4 regions of the Streptomyces sp. LN549 genome follow, and region 4 is predicted to be linked to each of the others. Evidence: riboswitches for the same ligand, from Rfam matches in the RefSeq annotation. Region 4 holds a riboswitch; each other region holds the start of a gene.

What was found. Region 4 has a riboswitch for thiamine pyrophosphate ahead of SH922_RS29540 (thiamine ABC transporter substrate binding subunit). Riboswitches for the same ligand answer to the same signal wherever they lie in the genome.
Region 1: another riboswitch for thiamine pyrophosphate. It lies ahead of thiC (phosphomethylpyrimidine synthase ThiC); the one in region 4 lies ahead of SH922_RS29540 (thiamine ABC transporter substrate binding subunit).
Region 2: another riboswitch for thiamine pyrophosphate. It lies ahead of SH922_RS36775 (purine-cytosine permease family protein); the one in region 4 lies ahead of SH922_RS29540 (thiamine ABC transporter substrate binding subunit).
Region 3: another riboswitch for thiamine pyrophosphate. It lies ahead of thiO (glycine oxidase ThiO); the one in region 4 lies ahead of SH922_RS29540 (thiamine ABC transporter substrate binding subunit).

Annotation. Positions count from the first base shown of each region.
Region 1 covers NZ_JAZHRI010000002.1:4,462,209-4,465,931, reverse strand. The annotation lists gene SH922_RS20100 (DUF885 domain-containing protein) at 1-601, opposite strand, end outside; gene thiC (phosphomethylpyrimidine synthase ThiC) at 702-2,501, opposite strand; TPP riboswitch at 2,494-2,627, opposite strand; gene SH922_RS20090 (YibE/F family protein) at 2,698-3,723, shown strand, end outside.
Region 2 covers NZ_JAZHRI010000002.1:8,274,159-8,277,881, reverse strand. The annotation lists partial or broken gene SH922_RS36790 (ATP-binding protein) at 1-61, opposite strand, end outside; gene SH922_RS36785 (ROK family protein) at 57-1,079, shown strand; gene SH922_RS36780 (formylglycine-generating enzyme family protein) at 1,076-2,050, shown strand; TPP riboswitch at 2,095-2,188, shown strand; gene SH922_RS36775 (purine-cytosine permease family protein) at 2,178-3,578, shown strand; gene SH922_RS36770 (dienelactone hydrolase family protein) at 3,649-3,723, opposite strand, start outside.
Region 3 covers NZ_JAZHRI010000002.1:2,321,360-2,325,082, forward strand. The annotation lists gene SH922_RS10230 (NAD(P)/FAD-dependent oxidoreductase) at 1-561, opposite strand, end outside; TPP riboswitch at 773-885, shown strand; gene thiO (glycine oxidase ThiO) at 883-2,064, shown strand; gene thiS (sulfur carrier protein ThiS) at 2,061-2,291, shown strand; gene SH922_RS10245 (thiazole synthase) at 2,294-3,088, shown strand; gene pknB (Stk1 family PASTA domain-containing Ser/Thr kinase) at 3,272-3,723, shown strand, end outside.
Region 4 covers NZ_JAZHRI010000002.1:6,556,885-6,560,607, forward strand. The annotation lists gene SH922_RS29530 (phosphatidate cytidylyltransferase) at 1-692, shown strand, start outside; gene rlmN (23S rRNA (adenine(2503)-C(2))-methyltransferase RlmN) at 797-1,903, shown strand; TPP riboswitch at 1,945-2,061, shown strand; partial or broken gene SH922_RS29540 (thiamine ABC transporter substrate binding subunit) at 2,143-3,247, shown strand; gene SH922_RS29545 (ABC transporter permease) at 3,334-3,723, shown strand, end outside.

The DNA of each region.
Region 1 (3,723 bases), 2.1 Mb from region 4:
ACTCGGGGCGCATCCGGTCGGTGCCGTCCGCGACGAAGTCGGCGAACCAGCCCGCGCCACTGCCACCGGGCTGTCCGGCGGACTCCCCGGTCCAGTCGGCAAGCTGGCCGATCACCCCTACGGCCTGTCGGGGAGCAGCGAGCAGACTGCGGGAGATCCCCTCGGTGAGGGTGTCCCGGTAGCCGTCCAGGGCGCCGGGGAGGTTGCGCAGCCGGCCGGCCACCGCTGCCCAGTCCTCGTCTGTGGTCGTGGGCATGAGAGTGAATATCGCCCGTACCTGGTCGACATGCCCGCCCACCGTGCGCAGCTGTCGGTAGTTCTCGCCGGTGTCGTGCATCGCGAGCTCGGCGGTGAGGCGTTCCCGCAGCAGCCGGGCGCAGGCCTGTTCAGCGGGGTCGTCCGGCACAAGGACGGCGTCGAGTGCGGTGAGACTGCGGCGGGCCAGCTCGGCATGGGCCTCGAAGCCCTCCGGCGAGAGGTCCGGTTGCCGATCGTCTGCCGGTTTCAGGCCCAGCCATGCGGAGGTCATCGGATCGTGTGCGGCCACCTGATCGAGGTGACGGTCGGCGAGGCTGCGCGGGGTGACCGATTCATTTGCCATGGACACATCTTGACGCGCCGTCGGATCATTCCTCCAGGCCTCCGAGCGCTGTTCCGGACGGCCCTCGGGGCCATCCGGAACAGCGCCTGCCATGCAGGTGTCAGTCCGCCACCGGGAGGTACACCCGGTTGCCCCGGGCGGCGAACTCCTCGGACTTCACCGCCATGCCGGCCAGCGCCTCCGCGTCGAATTCGGTGTGGACAGCCGTGGCCCCGTCGCCGTGCTCGTCACGGATCTTCTGGGAGATCTTCATCGAGCAGAACTTCGGGCCGCACATCGAGCAGAAGTGCGCCGTCTTCGCCGGCTCGGCCGGCAGCGTCTCGTCGTGGAACTCCCGTGCCGTGTCCGGGTCGAGGGCCAGGTTGAACTGGTCCTCCCAGCGGAACTCGAACCGGGCGTCCGACAGCGCGTCGTCCCACTCCTGCGCCCCCGGATGCCCCTTGGCGAGGTCTGCCGCATGGGCCGCGATCTTGTAGGTGATGACCCCGGTCTTCACGTCGTCCCGGTTGGGCAGACCGAGGTGCTCCTTGGGTGTCACGTAGCAGAGCATCGCCGTCCCCCACCAGGCGATCATCGCGGCGCCGATGCCCGAGGTGATGTGGTCGTACGCCGGCGCAACATCGGTCGTCAGCGGGCCGAGCGTGTAGAACGGCGCCTCCTCGCAGATCTCCTGCTGGAGGTCGATGTTCTCCTTGATCTTGTGCATCGGGACGTGGCCCGGACCCTCGATCATGGTCTGGACACCGAACCGCTTGGCGACGGTGTTCAGTTCGCCGAGCGTACGCAGTTCAGCGAACTGTGCCTCGTCGTTGGCATCCGCGATCGACCCGGGACGCAGCCCGTCACCCAGGGAGTACGTCACGTCGTACGAGGCGAGGATCTCGCAGAGCTCCTCGAAGTTCTCGTAGAGGAACGACTCCTTGTGGTGCGCGAGGCACCATGCCGCCATGATCGAGCCGCCTCGGGAGACGATCCCCGTCTTGCGGCGGGCCGTCAGCGGCACGTACGGCAGGCGCACGCCGGCGTGAACCGTCATGTAGTCGACACCCTGCTCGGCCTGCTCGATGACGGTGTCCTTGTAGATCTCCCAGGTCAGCTCCTCCGCCCTGCCGTCGACCTTCTCCAGGGCCTGGTAGAGCGGCACGGTGCCGATCGGAACGGGGGAGTTGCGAAGAACCCACTCACGGGTGGTGTGGATGTTGCGTCCGGTGGACAGATCCATGACCGTGTCGGCGCCCCACTTGGTCGCCCAGGTCATCTTGTCCACCTCCTCCTCGATGGAGGACGAGACCGCGGAGTTGCCGATGTTGGCGTTCACCTTCACCAGGAACCGCTTGCCGATGATCATCGGCTCGATCTCGGGGTGGTTGACGTTGGCCGGCAGGACGGCGCGGCCGGCCGCGATCTCCTCGCGCACCACCTCGGGCTCGACGTTCTCCCGGATCGCGACGTACTCCATCTCCGGGGTGACCTCGCCCCGGCGGGCGTACGCGAGCTGGGTGACGGGCCGGCCGTCCCGGCTGCGCCGCGGCTGGCGGGGACGGCCCGGGAAGACCGCGTCCAGATTGCGCAGCCCCCCGCGCGGTGAGGTGTGCTTGAGCCCGTCGTCCTCGGGGCGTGCGGGACGTCCCGTGTACTCCTCGGTGTCGCCGCGGGCGGTGATCCAGTTCTCCCGCAGAGGTGCCAGTCCGCGGCGGACATCGGTCTCGGTCGAGGGATCGGTGTACGGCCCCGACGTGTCGTACAGCGTCACGTCCTTGCCGTTGGTGAGGTGCACCTGACGGACCGGCACCCGGAGGTCCGGGCGTGAACCCTGGACGTACCCCTTGTGCCATCCGATGGACTTCCCGGCCTCGTCGCTCTGGTTCGAGGCAGGCGTGCGTGCGTCCGATGTGGTCATGAGACCTACTCCCTACGCCGGCATTACCCGGTAACAGGTTCGGCGGTCGGCGCAGCCTGTCCCGTACGGACGTACGGAGATCAGCGCCCTCTCAGCCCGGTGCTCCGAGCTCCCGCGTGTGCAAAGGTGCCACCACGCTAGCGCCCCGATCGGCAAGCTGAACAGAGGGCCCCTTGCTTGTTGCGATGATCGGCCGGTGACGTCCCCTCATAACGACTGCGAACCGCAGGGCCATCAGCACGCGCACTCGCACAGCCACGGCCCCGCCGCTCCCGTCTCCGGCCATCTGCGCAAGGTGATCGCCGCCGTGCTGATTCCGTTCGCGGCCGCGGTCGTCGTCGGGCTCGTGGTGCTCTGGCCCGGTGGTGCGCCGGCGCACGAGCGCACCGGTGTCGGTTTCGACCGGCAGACCCAGCAGGGCAAGGTGGTGAACGTCGGCAAGGTCGACTGCAAGGACGTGAGCGCCTCGCAGATCCCCGTCAGCGGTGAGACATCGCCGCCCACGGGCGAGCCGGCCACCGGGGACCGCCTGTGCGAGAAGGCCACCGTCGAAGTGACGAGCGGCCAGGACAAGGGCCGCACATTCATCGAGGTCGTCCAGCCGGACGCGCCCCGACAACTACGGAAGGGACAGGGGGTGGTCCTCGCGCACGCCCCCGACGCGCCCCACGACCTCCAGTACTCCGTGACCGATGTGAACCGGAAGTTCCCGTTGCTGTTGCTGGCCGGGGTCTTCGCCCTGGTGGTGGTGGCCGTGGGCAGAATGCGCGGGGTCATGGCGCTGGTGGCGCTCGCCCTGTCGTTCGCCGTCCTGACCCTGTTCATCCTTCCGGCCATCCTGCAGGGCTCGAACCCCCTGGTCGTGGCAGTCGTCGGGGCCGGCGCCATCATGCTGATCGCGCTCTACATCTGCCACGGGCTGACCGCCCGCACCTCGGTCGCCGTCATCGGAACCCTGATCTCACTGCTGCTGATCGGGCTGCTCGGCTCGCTCTTCATCGGCTGGGCGAGCCTCAGCGGGAACACCGATGACAACACCGGCCTCATCCACGGCCTGTATCCGCACATCGACATGAGCGGACTGCTGCTGGCCGGCGTCATCATCGGTTCCCTCGGGGTGCTCGACGATGTGACGGTCACCCAGACCTCGGCGGTCTGGGAACTTCACCAGGCGGATCCGACGATGAGTGCGAAGGAGCTCTACCGGGCAGGGATCAGGATC
Region 2 (3,723 bases), 1.7 Mb from region 4:
GCGGATAGGGCAGCGTGACCGGGATGATCGTGTGGATGCGGCCGGGGCGGGCCGCCATGACGAAGGCCCCCGACCCCGAGCAGCCGCGCGGCCGCGGCAGGCCGGCCCTGGAGATCTCGCTCAACTCCCGCGGCGCCGAGCTGATCGGCATCGATCTCCAGCGCCACCACATCCACGTGGTCGTGGCCAACTGCGCCCATGAGATCGTCGGCCGCCACAGCGCCCCCGTCCCGGCGGACAGCGGCGCGGCCGAACGTGCCGCACAGGCGATCCGCGCCGTCGAGGACCTGGTGCGGCGCGAGAACATCAGCCTCGCCCCCATCGCGGGCATCGGCCTCGGCCTTCCCGGCTTCGTGCAGAACCCGGCCTCCAGTGACCCGCGCACCATGACCCCGTTCGCCGGCCATGTCGCGAAGGAGCTGGGCCGGCACTTCGACGCCCCCGTGCTCACCGACAACAACTCCCGGCTCGCGGCTCTCGCCGAGGTGACCTGGGGCGCGGCGCGCGGGATCGAGAACGCCGTCTATCTGCGCTGGTCGGAAGGGGTCGGTGGCGGACTCGTCGTCAACGGCGCACTGGTCCACGGCGCTCATGGCACCGCCGGGGAGATCGGCCACACCAGCTGCGCCCCCGAGGGAAAGCCCTGCCACTGCGGTGGCCGGGGCTGTCCGGAGGGCCTCATCTCCGTCCCCGCCCTGCTCGCCGCCTGCGCCGATCGCGGAGTGACGGCCGCGGACACCGCGGAACTGATCGCGCTCGCCGCCGAGGGGCAGCCGGACACGGCCGAGGTGATCCGGACCGCGGCCGTCGTCGCGGGGCGGGTGCTCGCGGCCCTCGCCGCCCAGGTCGACCCCGAGTGCATCGTCGTCTACGGGGAACCGGCGTCCCTCGACGCTCTCGTCCTCACACCGATCCGGGAGCAACTCGCCGCACTGTCCCTGCCGTCCGCACCTCGCACCATCGAGGTACGCGGATCCACCCTCGGCGGCGATGCGGCCGCGCTCGGCGGGGTGGCACTACTGCTGCGCACCACCGGCCAGGACCTGGCGGAGCTGCTGGACGGGGGCACCTCGCGGTGAACGCCTGCTGCGGGCCCGCCCGCGAGAACGCCGCGGCGGCCACGACCGCCACGGCCACTCCCCCGGCGGACTTCCCCGTACCCGAGCGCCGTCCCGCCGACCTGCTCCGCGGCATGGTCGCGGTGCCCGGTGGTCCGTTCCTGATGGGCGGCGAGGACGAGGACGCGTTCCCGGCCGACGGAGAGGGACCGGTACGGGAGGTGACCGTCGCCCCGTTCCACATCGACGCGGCCGCCGTGACCAACGCCCGCTTCGCCGTCTTCGTCAAGGCCACCGGCTATCGCACCGAGGCCGAACTCAGCGGCTGGTCCTATGTGTTCGGCTCCTTCGTCCCGCAGGAGGCCCGGCACGCCGTACTGCCGGGCACCGTGCCCGGCGCCCCCTGGTGGCGTGCGGTGACCGGAGCGCACTGGCGCGCCCCCGAGGGACCCGGCACCTCGATCGGCGACCGCCGCGACCACCCGGTGGTCCACATGTCGTGGCACGACGCGACGGTGTACGCCCGCTGGGCCGGCAAGCGGCTGCCCACCGAGGCCGAGTGGGAGAAGGCGGCCCGCGGCGGACTCGTCCGGGCCCGCTTTCCCTGGGGCGACGAGCTGACCCCGAACGGCCGGCACCGCTGCAACATCTGGCAGGGCGACTTCCCCGTACGCAACACGCGCGAGGACGGCTTCACGGGCACCGCGCCCGCCAAGGCGTACGCCCCCAACGGCTTCGGCCTCCACAACACCTCGGGCAACGTCTGGGAGTGGTGCGCCGACCGGTTCAGCGCCGACTGGCACGCCGAGGACCGCCCGGAGACCCGCTCCGACCCCCTCGGGCCACCGCACGGCGAGAGCCGGGTGCTGCGCGGCGGCTCGTACCTGTGCCACCGCTCGTACTGCAACCGCTACCGGATCGCCGCCCGGACCTCGAACACCCCTGACAGCACGACCGGACACGGCGGGTTCCGCTGCGCGCTCACCGTCTGACCCCCCGCATCGCGAGCCGCGCACATCCGGCTATCCTGGCCGCCGCACCGGACACGGGGTGCCCCTCAAGGGGCTGAGAACACACCCGTCGAACCTGAACCAGTTAGCACTGGCGGAGGGATGTCTCATGTCATTGCCGTATGCCCAGGACCAGCGCGCAGCGGTCGAAGCACGACCCGCGTTCGACGGGCGCATGCCCACCGCCCCCGGCGATCTGCGCATCGAGGCGCACGGCATAGCCCCCGTGCCCGAGGACCGCCGCTACGGCGGACCCGGCCGGCTGTTCACCGTCTGGTTCGCCCCCAACCTGACCATGACCGGGGTCTTCACCGGCACGGTCGGCATCGCGCTGGGCCTGGACTTCACCACGGCGCTCGCCGCCGTCGTGCTCGGCACGCTCGTGGGCGCCGTACCCACCGCATATCTGGGCACCTGGGGCAGCCAGACCGGCGCCGGTCAGCTCCCGCTCGCGCGGCTGGCGTTCGGCCGCGGTGTCGTACTGCCGGGCGCGCTGCAGTGGCTGTCGTCCATCGCCTGGGACGCGCTGATCGGCCTGTTCGGCGGAGACGCGCTGGCCCAGCTGTGCGGCTGGCCGTTCTGGCTCGGCGTGCTGGTCATGATGGCCGCCCAGGGCGCACTCGGCGTCCTGGGGTACGAGGTGATCCACCGGCTCCAGACAGTGATGACCTTCACTCTGGCCGCCGCCTTCATCGTGCTCGCCACGAAACTCCTGCACGGCGTGCACCCAGTCGCCAACGGCTCGGTACACGGTGCCGACCGGGCGGGCGCGTTCGTGCTGACGTGCACCATCGCCCTGAGCCTGGCGCTGTCCTGGGCGCCGTACGCCAGCGACTTCAGCCGCTATCTGCCGCGCACCGCGTCCCGGCCGCGCATGTTCTGGTGCACGTTGCTCGGCATCAGTGTCTCCTTCGTGGCGGTTCAGGCCCTCGGTCTGTGGGGTGCGTCCGTCTTCACCGATCAGACCGCGCGCGGCATCGACACACTGCTCGGCGGGGGCGCCCTCGGAGCGTTCGGGCTGCTCGCCGTGGCGCTCGCCGCGCTGTGCAGCAACGCCATGAACGACTACAGCGGATCGCTGGCCCTCCAGACCATGGGGGTCCGCCTGCCACGTCCCGTCGCCGCGGCACTCGCCGCCGTACTCGGCTTTCCGCTCGTGCTGTGGATGCACGCGGCCGACACGACGACACGCTTCCAGAACGTGCTGCTCCTCGTCGGCTACTGGATCCCCGCATTCGTCGCGATCGTCGCCGTCGACTGGACCGTCCGGGCCAGGGCCCGCGCCGGCTCCCCCATCGACCTGGCCACCGAGAGCTCCCGCCCACAGCCGTGGTGGCCGGCGCTGACCGCCTTCACGCTCGGCTTCGGGGCGGCGATGCCGTTCATGAGCACCAGCCTGTACGTGGGTCCGGTCGCGAAGGCACTGCACGGGGCGGACCTCGCGTACGGTGTGGCGTTCCTCGTGGCCCTGGCGGTCTACGCACCACTACGGCTGCGCCACCGGCCCTGACGGCGAATGACTTTCCGTACAGGGCCGGCTCCGCAGCCGCGGGCTTCGGTTCCGTTTCCGGGCCGAAGACTCAGCCCATGGCCAGGGTCCGGCCGAGAAGGGGCAGCAGGTGGTCCCAATGGCGTTGCAGCGCGGCAGGATCGAA
Region 3 (3,723 bases), 4.2 Mb from region 4:
GAGGAGTCCGGCGCCGCTCTCGGCGTACCAGCCGGTCATGGGGGCCGCCACCTCGGCGGGCAGGGCGCCGGCGAGCGGGTGCTCGGCGGCCTCGACGACGGTGACCGCACAGCCGGCCGCGCGGGCCGCGGTGGCGAACTCGGCGCCGATCCAGCCCGCACCGACGACCACGACGTCGTGCTGCTGTTCGAGGACCGGCCGCAGCCGGGCGGCGTCGTCCAGCGTGCGCAGGAGGTGGACGCCCGGGACGCCCTCGGTGCCGGGCAGCATCAGGGGCTCGGCACCGGTGGCGACGACCAGGACGTCGTACGGGACGGGCCCGTCCGGAGTGTCCAGTTCGTGGTCGCCCGCGCGCAGCGCGGTCACGTCGAGGCCGAGCCGCAGGGTGAGGTCCAGCGCCTCGAAGTCGATGTCGAAGGCCGAGTCCTCGGCCTTGCCGAGAAGGACCGCCTTCGACAGCGGGGGCCGGTCGTACGGCTGGTGCGGTTCGGCGCCGATCAGCGTGACGGGGCCGGTGAAGCCCTGTTCGCGCAGGGCCACCGCGGTCTGTACGCCCGCCATGCCCGCTCCGGCGATCACGACGCGGCGGCTCTGCCGCGGCTCTGTCTGCTGTTGTCCGGTCTGCTCGTCCACCCGACCACCTTAAGCACCCTGACGGGCCGTCAGGAAGATGCTTCCCGGCTCACCGCTGCCGGACCACCGTGCGCGTGCCCCGCTCACGGCACCGGCTCCCCTTGCCGGGGGCGCGGGGCAGAGGTTTAGGGTAGCCGTGCAGATTACTCGCGGGAGTCCGGTCGTACCGGGCTGAGAGGGAGGCTGGACGGCCTTCGACCGTACGAACCTGATCCGGGTCATGCCGGCGAAGGGAGGGGCTGGACGCCCATGCGCACGCACCGTACGAACGGGTCCGACGTCCTCGTCATCGGGGGCGGCATCATCGGCCTGGTGACCGCCTGGCGGGCCGCGCAGCGCGGCCTGACCACCGCGGTCGTCGATCCCGAACCGGGCGGCGGCGCAGCCCAGGTCGCGGCGGGGATGCTGGCAGCCGTCACCGAACTCCACTACGGCGAGGCGATGCTGCTCGGCCTCAACGTCGCCTCCGCCGCGCGCTATCCGGCGTTCGCGGCCGAGCTGGAGGCGGCGAGCGGACAGGACATCGGATTTCGCACCTGCGGCACCCTGGCCGTCGCGCTCGATGCCGACGACCGCGCCCAGATGCGGGAACTCCACGCCCTGCACCGTCGCTCGGGCCTGAAGTCGGAGTGGCTCACCGGCCGGGAGTGCCGCCGCCTCGAGCCGATGCTCGCACCGGGCATACGCGGCGGGCTGCGGGTCGACGGCGACCACCAGGTCGACCCGCGACGGCTGGCCGCCGCACTGCTGACGGCGTGCGAACGGGCGGGGGTCGTCCTCCACCGCCAACGGGCCGAGCGGCTCTCGGTCACGGCCGACCGGGCCACCGGAGTCGTACTGGCCGACGGTACGCAGCCGGCGGCCGATCAGGTCGTGCTCGCCGCGGGCAGCCTCAGCGGCCGGCTCGCGGGGGTGCCGGAGCACATCCTGCCCCCGGTCCGCCCGGTGAAGGGCCAGGTGCTGCGGCTGACCGTGCCCACCACGTACGCCCCCTTCCTCTCCCGCACCGTGCGGGCCGTGGTCCGGGGCAGCCACGTCTACCTCGTGCCGCGTGATAACGGGGAGCTGGTCATCGGCGCCACCAGCGAGGAGATGGGCTGGGACACCACGGTCACGGCGGGCGGTGTGTACGAGCTGCTGCGCGACGCGCACGAACTGGTGCCGGGCGTCACCGAGCTGCCGCTCACCGAGACCCGCGCCGGCCTGCGCCCCGCCTCCCCCGACAACGCCCCACTGCTCGGCCGCACCGCACTGCCCGGCCTCCATCTCGCCACCGGTCACCACCGCAACGGGGTGCTGCTCACCCCCGTCACCGGGGACGCCATGGCGCAGCTGCTGGCGGACGGCGATCTGCCCGAGGTGGCCCGCCCCTTCTCCCCCGGCCGCTTCTCGCCCGCCGCCGCCCCCGCACCTCAGGAGCAGCCCGCATGACCACGCCCACTCCCCCTTCCGTTCCGGTCTCCGTCTCCGTGAACGGCGAGACCGTCGCCATCGCGCCGGGCACCACCCTGGATGCCCTGGTCGCCTCGCTGACCAGCGCGTCCTCGGGCGTCGCGGCCGCCCTGAACGAGACCGTCGTGCCGCGCGGCCAGTGGCCCGCTGCCGCGCTCACCGACGGCGACCGGGTCGAGGTCCTCACCGCGGTCCAGGGCGGCTGACCATGTCCGACGACCTCTTCGCCCTCGGGGACACCTCTTTCGGCTCCCGGCTGATCATGGGGACGGGCGGGGCACCCAGCCTGGACGTGCTGGAGCGGTCCCTGACCGCCTCGGGCACCGAGCTGACGACCGTGGCGATGCGCCGGCTCGACCCGACCGTGCAGGGCTCCGTGCTCTCCGTGCTGGAGAAGCTCTCCATCCGCGTGCTGCCGAACACGGCGGGCTGCTTCACGGCGGGCGAGGCCGTGCTCACCGCCCGGCTCGCTCGCGAGGCGCTCGGCACCGACTGGGTCAAGCTGGAGGTGGTGGCGGACGAGCGCACCCTGCTGCCCGACCCCATCGAACTGCTGGACGCCGCGGAGACGCTGGTGGACGACGGCTTCACCGTCCTGCCGTACACGAACGACGACCCGGTGCTGGCCCGGAAACTGGAGGATGTCGGGTGCGCGGCGATCATGCCGCTCGGCTCCCCCATCGGCTCCGGTCTGGGCATCCGGAACCCGCACAACTTCCAGCTGATCGTCGAGCAGGCGCAGGTCCCGGTGATCCTGGACGCGGGCGCCGGCACGGCGTCGGACGCGGCGCTCGCCATGGAGCTGGGATGTGCGGCCGTGATGCTGGCGTCGGCGGTGACCCGGGCCCAGGAACCCGAGCTGATGGCCGCCGCGATGCGCCACGCGGTGGAGGGCGGGCGGCTCGCGTACCGCGCGGGGCGGATCCCTCGCCGCCACTTCGCCGAGGCGTCGTCACCGACGGCGGGGCGGGCGGTGCTGGATCCGGAGCGCCCGGCGTTCTGAGCCCGGGGGCCCGGCCGGTGCGTGAGGCGGATCTCATGTCCCGGCCCCGGCACGTTCCGGCCCCGGGGCACGGCCGTTCCGTGGCTGCGGATCGCATGTCCCTGTCACGGCTCGGCTGCAGTTGGGCCCCGGGATCGCCCCGGCCCGTCGGCCGTGTCCGCGGTGGCTCGTAGACTCGCCTGCGTGGATACGACCCTCCAGGACCCTCTCGTCGGGCAGCTGCTCGACGGCCGCTACCGCGTCGATGCCCGCATCGCCGTGGGCGGCATGGCCACGGTCTACCGGGCCATGGACACCCGGCTCGACCGGGTGCTCGCCCTCAAGGTGATGCATCCGGCGCTCGCGACCGACGCCTCCTTCGTCGAGCGCTTCATCCGCGAGGCCAAGTCGGTGGCCCGGCTCGCGCACCCCAACGTGGTCGCGGTGTTCGACCAGGGCGCCCACGGGCAGTACGTCTACCTCGCGATGGAGTACGTCGCGGGGTGCACGCTGCGCGACGTACTGCGCGAGCGGGGCGCCCTGCAGCCGCGCGCCGCGCTGGACATCCTGGAACCGGTGCTCGCCGCGCTGGGCGCCGCACACCGGGCGGGCTTCGTCCACCGGGACATGAAGCCGGAGAACGTGCTGATAGGCGA
Region 4 (3,723 bases):
TGGGCCTCTGGGAGCTCACTTCCCGGCTGGAGGAGCGCAAGGGCATCAAGGCGCCCCTCGTGCCTCTCGCGATCGGTGGCGCGGCCATGGTCGTGGCCGGTTACGCCAGGGGCGCCGAGGGCGCCTGGATCGCCATGGCGCTGACCGCCCTGGCGGTGCTCGTCTGGCGGATGACCGAGCCACCGGAGGGCTACCTCAGGGACGTCACGGCCGGAGTCTTCGCCGCGTTCTACGTGCCGTTCCTGGCGACCTTCGTCGCCATGCTCCTGACCGCCGACGACGGACCCCAGCGGGTGCTGACCTTCCTGCTGCTGACCGTGGTCAGCGACACGGGTGCGTACGCCGTCGGCTGGCGGTTCGGCAAGAACAAGCTCGCACCGCGCATCAGCCCCGGAAAGACCCGCGAGGGCCTGTTCGGAGCCGTGGCCTTCGCGATGGTGGCCGGTGCGCTGTGCATGCAGTTCATGATCGACGACGGCACCTGGTGGCAGGGGCTGCTGCTCGGCCTCGCGGTCGCCGCCAGCGCCACTCTGGGCGACCTGGGCGAGTCCATGATCAAGCGGGATCTCGGGATCAAGGACATGGGCACGCTGCTGCCCGGGCACGGCGGCATCATGGACCGGCTCGACTCGCTCCTGCCGACCGCGCCGGTGGTCTGGCTACTGCTGGTGATTTTCGTCGGCTCCGGCTGACAAGCGACTAGGTCACCCCTTCTGACCTGCGTTTTTACGAGTGAGGGTCCGTTGTCCACAGGGCGGCGGGCCCTCACTGTTCTGTCTGCGACACTGGAAGAACCATGCCTAAGCCCGGAGAACTCACTTTCGTCGCGCCCCGCGGAGCCAAGAAGCCGCCGCGGCACCTCGCCGACCTCACGCCCGCCGAGCGCAAGGAAGCCGTCGCCGCGATCGGCGAAAAGCCGTTCCGCGCCCAGCAGCTCTCGCAGCACTACTTCGCGCGGTACGCGCACGACCCGTCGGAGTGGACCAACATTCCGGCCGGATCGAGGGACAAGCTCGCCGAGGCGATGTTCCCCGACCTGATGTCCGTGGTCCGGCACATCAGCTGTGACGACGACACCACCCGCAAGACGCTGTGGAAGCTGCACGACGGGACGCTGGTCGAGTCCGTCCTGATGCGCTACCCCGAGCGCGTCACGATGTGCATCTCCTCGCAGGCCGGCTGCGGCATGAACTGCCCGTTCTGCGCCACCGGACAGGCCGGTCTCGACCGCAACCTGTCGACCGCCGAGATCGTCCACCAGATCGTCGACGGCATGCGCGCGCTGCGTGACGGCGAGGTCCCGGGCGGGCCGGCCCGGCTCTCCAACATCGTCTTCATGGGCATGGGCGAGCCGCTCGCCAACTACAACCGCGTGGTCGGCGCGATCCGCCGGCTGACCGACCCCGAGCCCGACGGCCTCGGGCTCTCGCAGCGCGGGATCACGGTCTCCACCGTCGGCCTCGTCCCCGCCATGCTCCGCTTTGCCGACGAGGGGTTCAAGTGCCGCCTCGCCGTCTCGCTGCACGCGCCGGACGACGAGCTGCGCGACACCCTTGTGCCGGTGAACACCCGGTGGAAGGTCCGCGAGGTACTGGACGCGGCGTGGGAGTACGCGGAGAAGTCCGGCCGCCGCATCTCCATCGAGTACGCCCTGATCCGCGACATCAACGACCAGGCGTGGCGGGGCGACCGGCTCGGCCGGCTCCTCAAGGGCAAGCGGGTCCACGTCAACCTGATCCCGCTGAACCCGACGCCCGGCTCGAAGTGGACCGCCTCGCGGCCCGAGGACGAGAAGGCGTTCGTCGAGGCGATCGCCTCCCACGGCGTGCCGGTGACCGTCCGGGACACCCGCGGACAGGAGATCGACGGGGCCTGCGGACAGCTGGCGGCATCCGAGCGCTGAGGCGGAAACCAGGCGTGTAGCCTGGGCTCGAATTCAACTTCATATTCCGACAGGGGAGCGCCACAGCGCTGAGAGTGCGGCACCAAGGACAGGTTGGCCGCAGACCCTCTGAACCTCGCCCGGGTCATTCCGGGTAGGAAGTTCGGACCTTACTCAAGCTGTTGCGCCCTGCCCGCTTCCGGTTTCCACCGGTGCGGGCAGGGCCGCGTCTCTTCCTGGTCACCCCCAGGAGGAATCACATGAGCACCACCAAGAAGATCGCGCTGACGGCCGTCGCCGCCGCGCTCGGCGCGACCGCACTCGCCGGATGCGGAAGCTCCGACGACTCGGCCGCCGGCACCGGCGGAACCAAGGGCACCGGCTCCAAGACCGTCACCCTCGTCAGCCACGACTCCTTCAACGCCTCCAAGAACGTGCTGAAGGAGTTCACCCGGGAGACCGGCTACACCGTCAAGGTGCTGAAGAGCGGGGACGCGGGCGCCGCCCTCAACCAGGAGATCCTGACCAAGGGATCGCCCCGCGGCGATGTGTTCTTCGGCGTCGACAACACCCTGCTCTCGCGTGCCCTCGACAACGGCCTGTTCACCTCGTACAAGGCAAAGGGAATCGACCAGGTCGCCGCCGGCGTTCAGCTGGACGCGGAGAAGCACCGGGTCACCCCGGTCGACACCGGCGACATCTGCGTCAACTACGACAAGAAGTACTTCGCCGACAAGAAGCTCGCGCCGCCACAGTCCTTCGACGACCTGGCGAAGCCCGCGTACAAGAACCTCCTCGTCACCGAGAACGCCGCGACCTCCTCGCCCGGCCTCGGCTTCCTCCTCGGCACGGTCGCCACGTACGGCGAGGACGGCTACCAGGACTACCTGGAAGAAGCTGAAGGACAACGGCGTCAAGGTCGTCGACGGCTGGGAGCAGGCGTACAACGAGGAGTTCTCCGGCTCCGCCGGCGGCAAGAAGGCCAAGGCCGACAGGCCGCTCGTCGTCAGCTACGCCTCCAGCCCGCCCGTCGAGGTGCTGTACGCGGATCCGCAGCCGAAGACGGCCCCGACCGGGGTCGCCACCGCGACGTGCTTCCGCCAGATCGAGTTCGCAGGCCTGCTCGACGGAGCGAAGAACGAGGCGGGCGGCAAGGCCCTGCTGGACTTCCTGATCAGCAAGAAGTTCCAGGAGGACATGCCGCTCAACATGTTCGTCAGCCCGGTCACCAAGGGCGCGAAGGTGCCGGACCTCTTCACGGAGTTCGGTGCCACGGTCGACAAGCCGACGACCGTCGCCCCGGACGAGATCGCCAAGAACCGTGAGCAGTGGGTCCAGTCATGGTCCTCGCTCGTAGTGAAGTAGCGAAGACTCCCGTACGCGGACCGGGCGCGCGCGGGAAATCCGCGCGCGCCCGGGCACGGCGCGGGAGCGCGGTGCGGCTCGGACTGATGGCCGTGCCCGTCGCCTTCTTCGCGCTGTTCTTCGCCTACCCCGTCATCGCCATCGTCGGACGCGGGCTCAAGGCAGACGGGGTGTGGCAGTTCGGACGGTTCGGCGAGGTGCTGAGCCGGCCGGACATCCAGGACGTTCTCTGGTTCACCTGCTGGCAGGCGCTCGCCTCGACCGCGCTGACCCTGCTGATCGCCCTGCCGGGCGCCTATGTGTTCGCCCGGTTCGACTTCCCGGGCAAGCAGCTGCTGCGGGCGATCGTCACCGTGCCGTTCGTGCTGCCGACCGTCGTCGTGGGTACCGCGTTCCTTGCGTTGCTGGGGCGCGGCGGACTGCTCGACGAGCTCTGGGGCGTACGGCTCGACACCACGGTGTGGGCGATCCTGCTG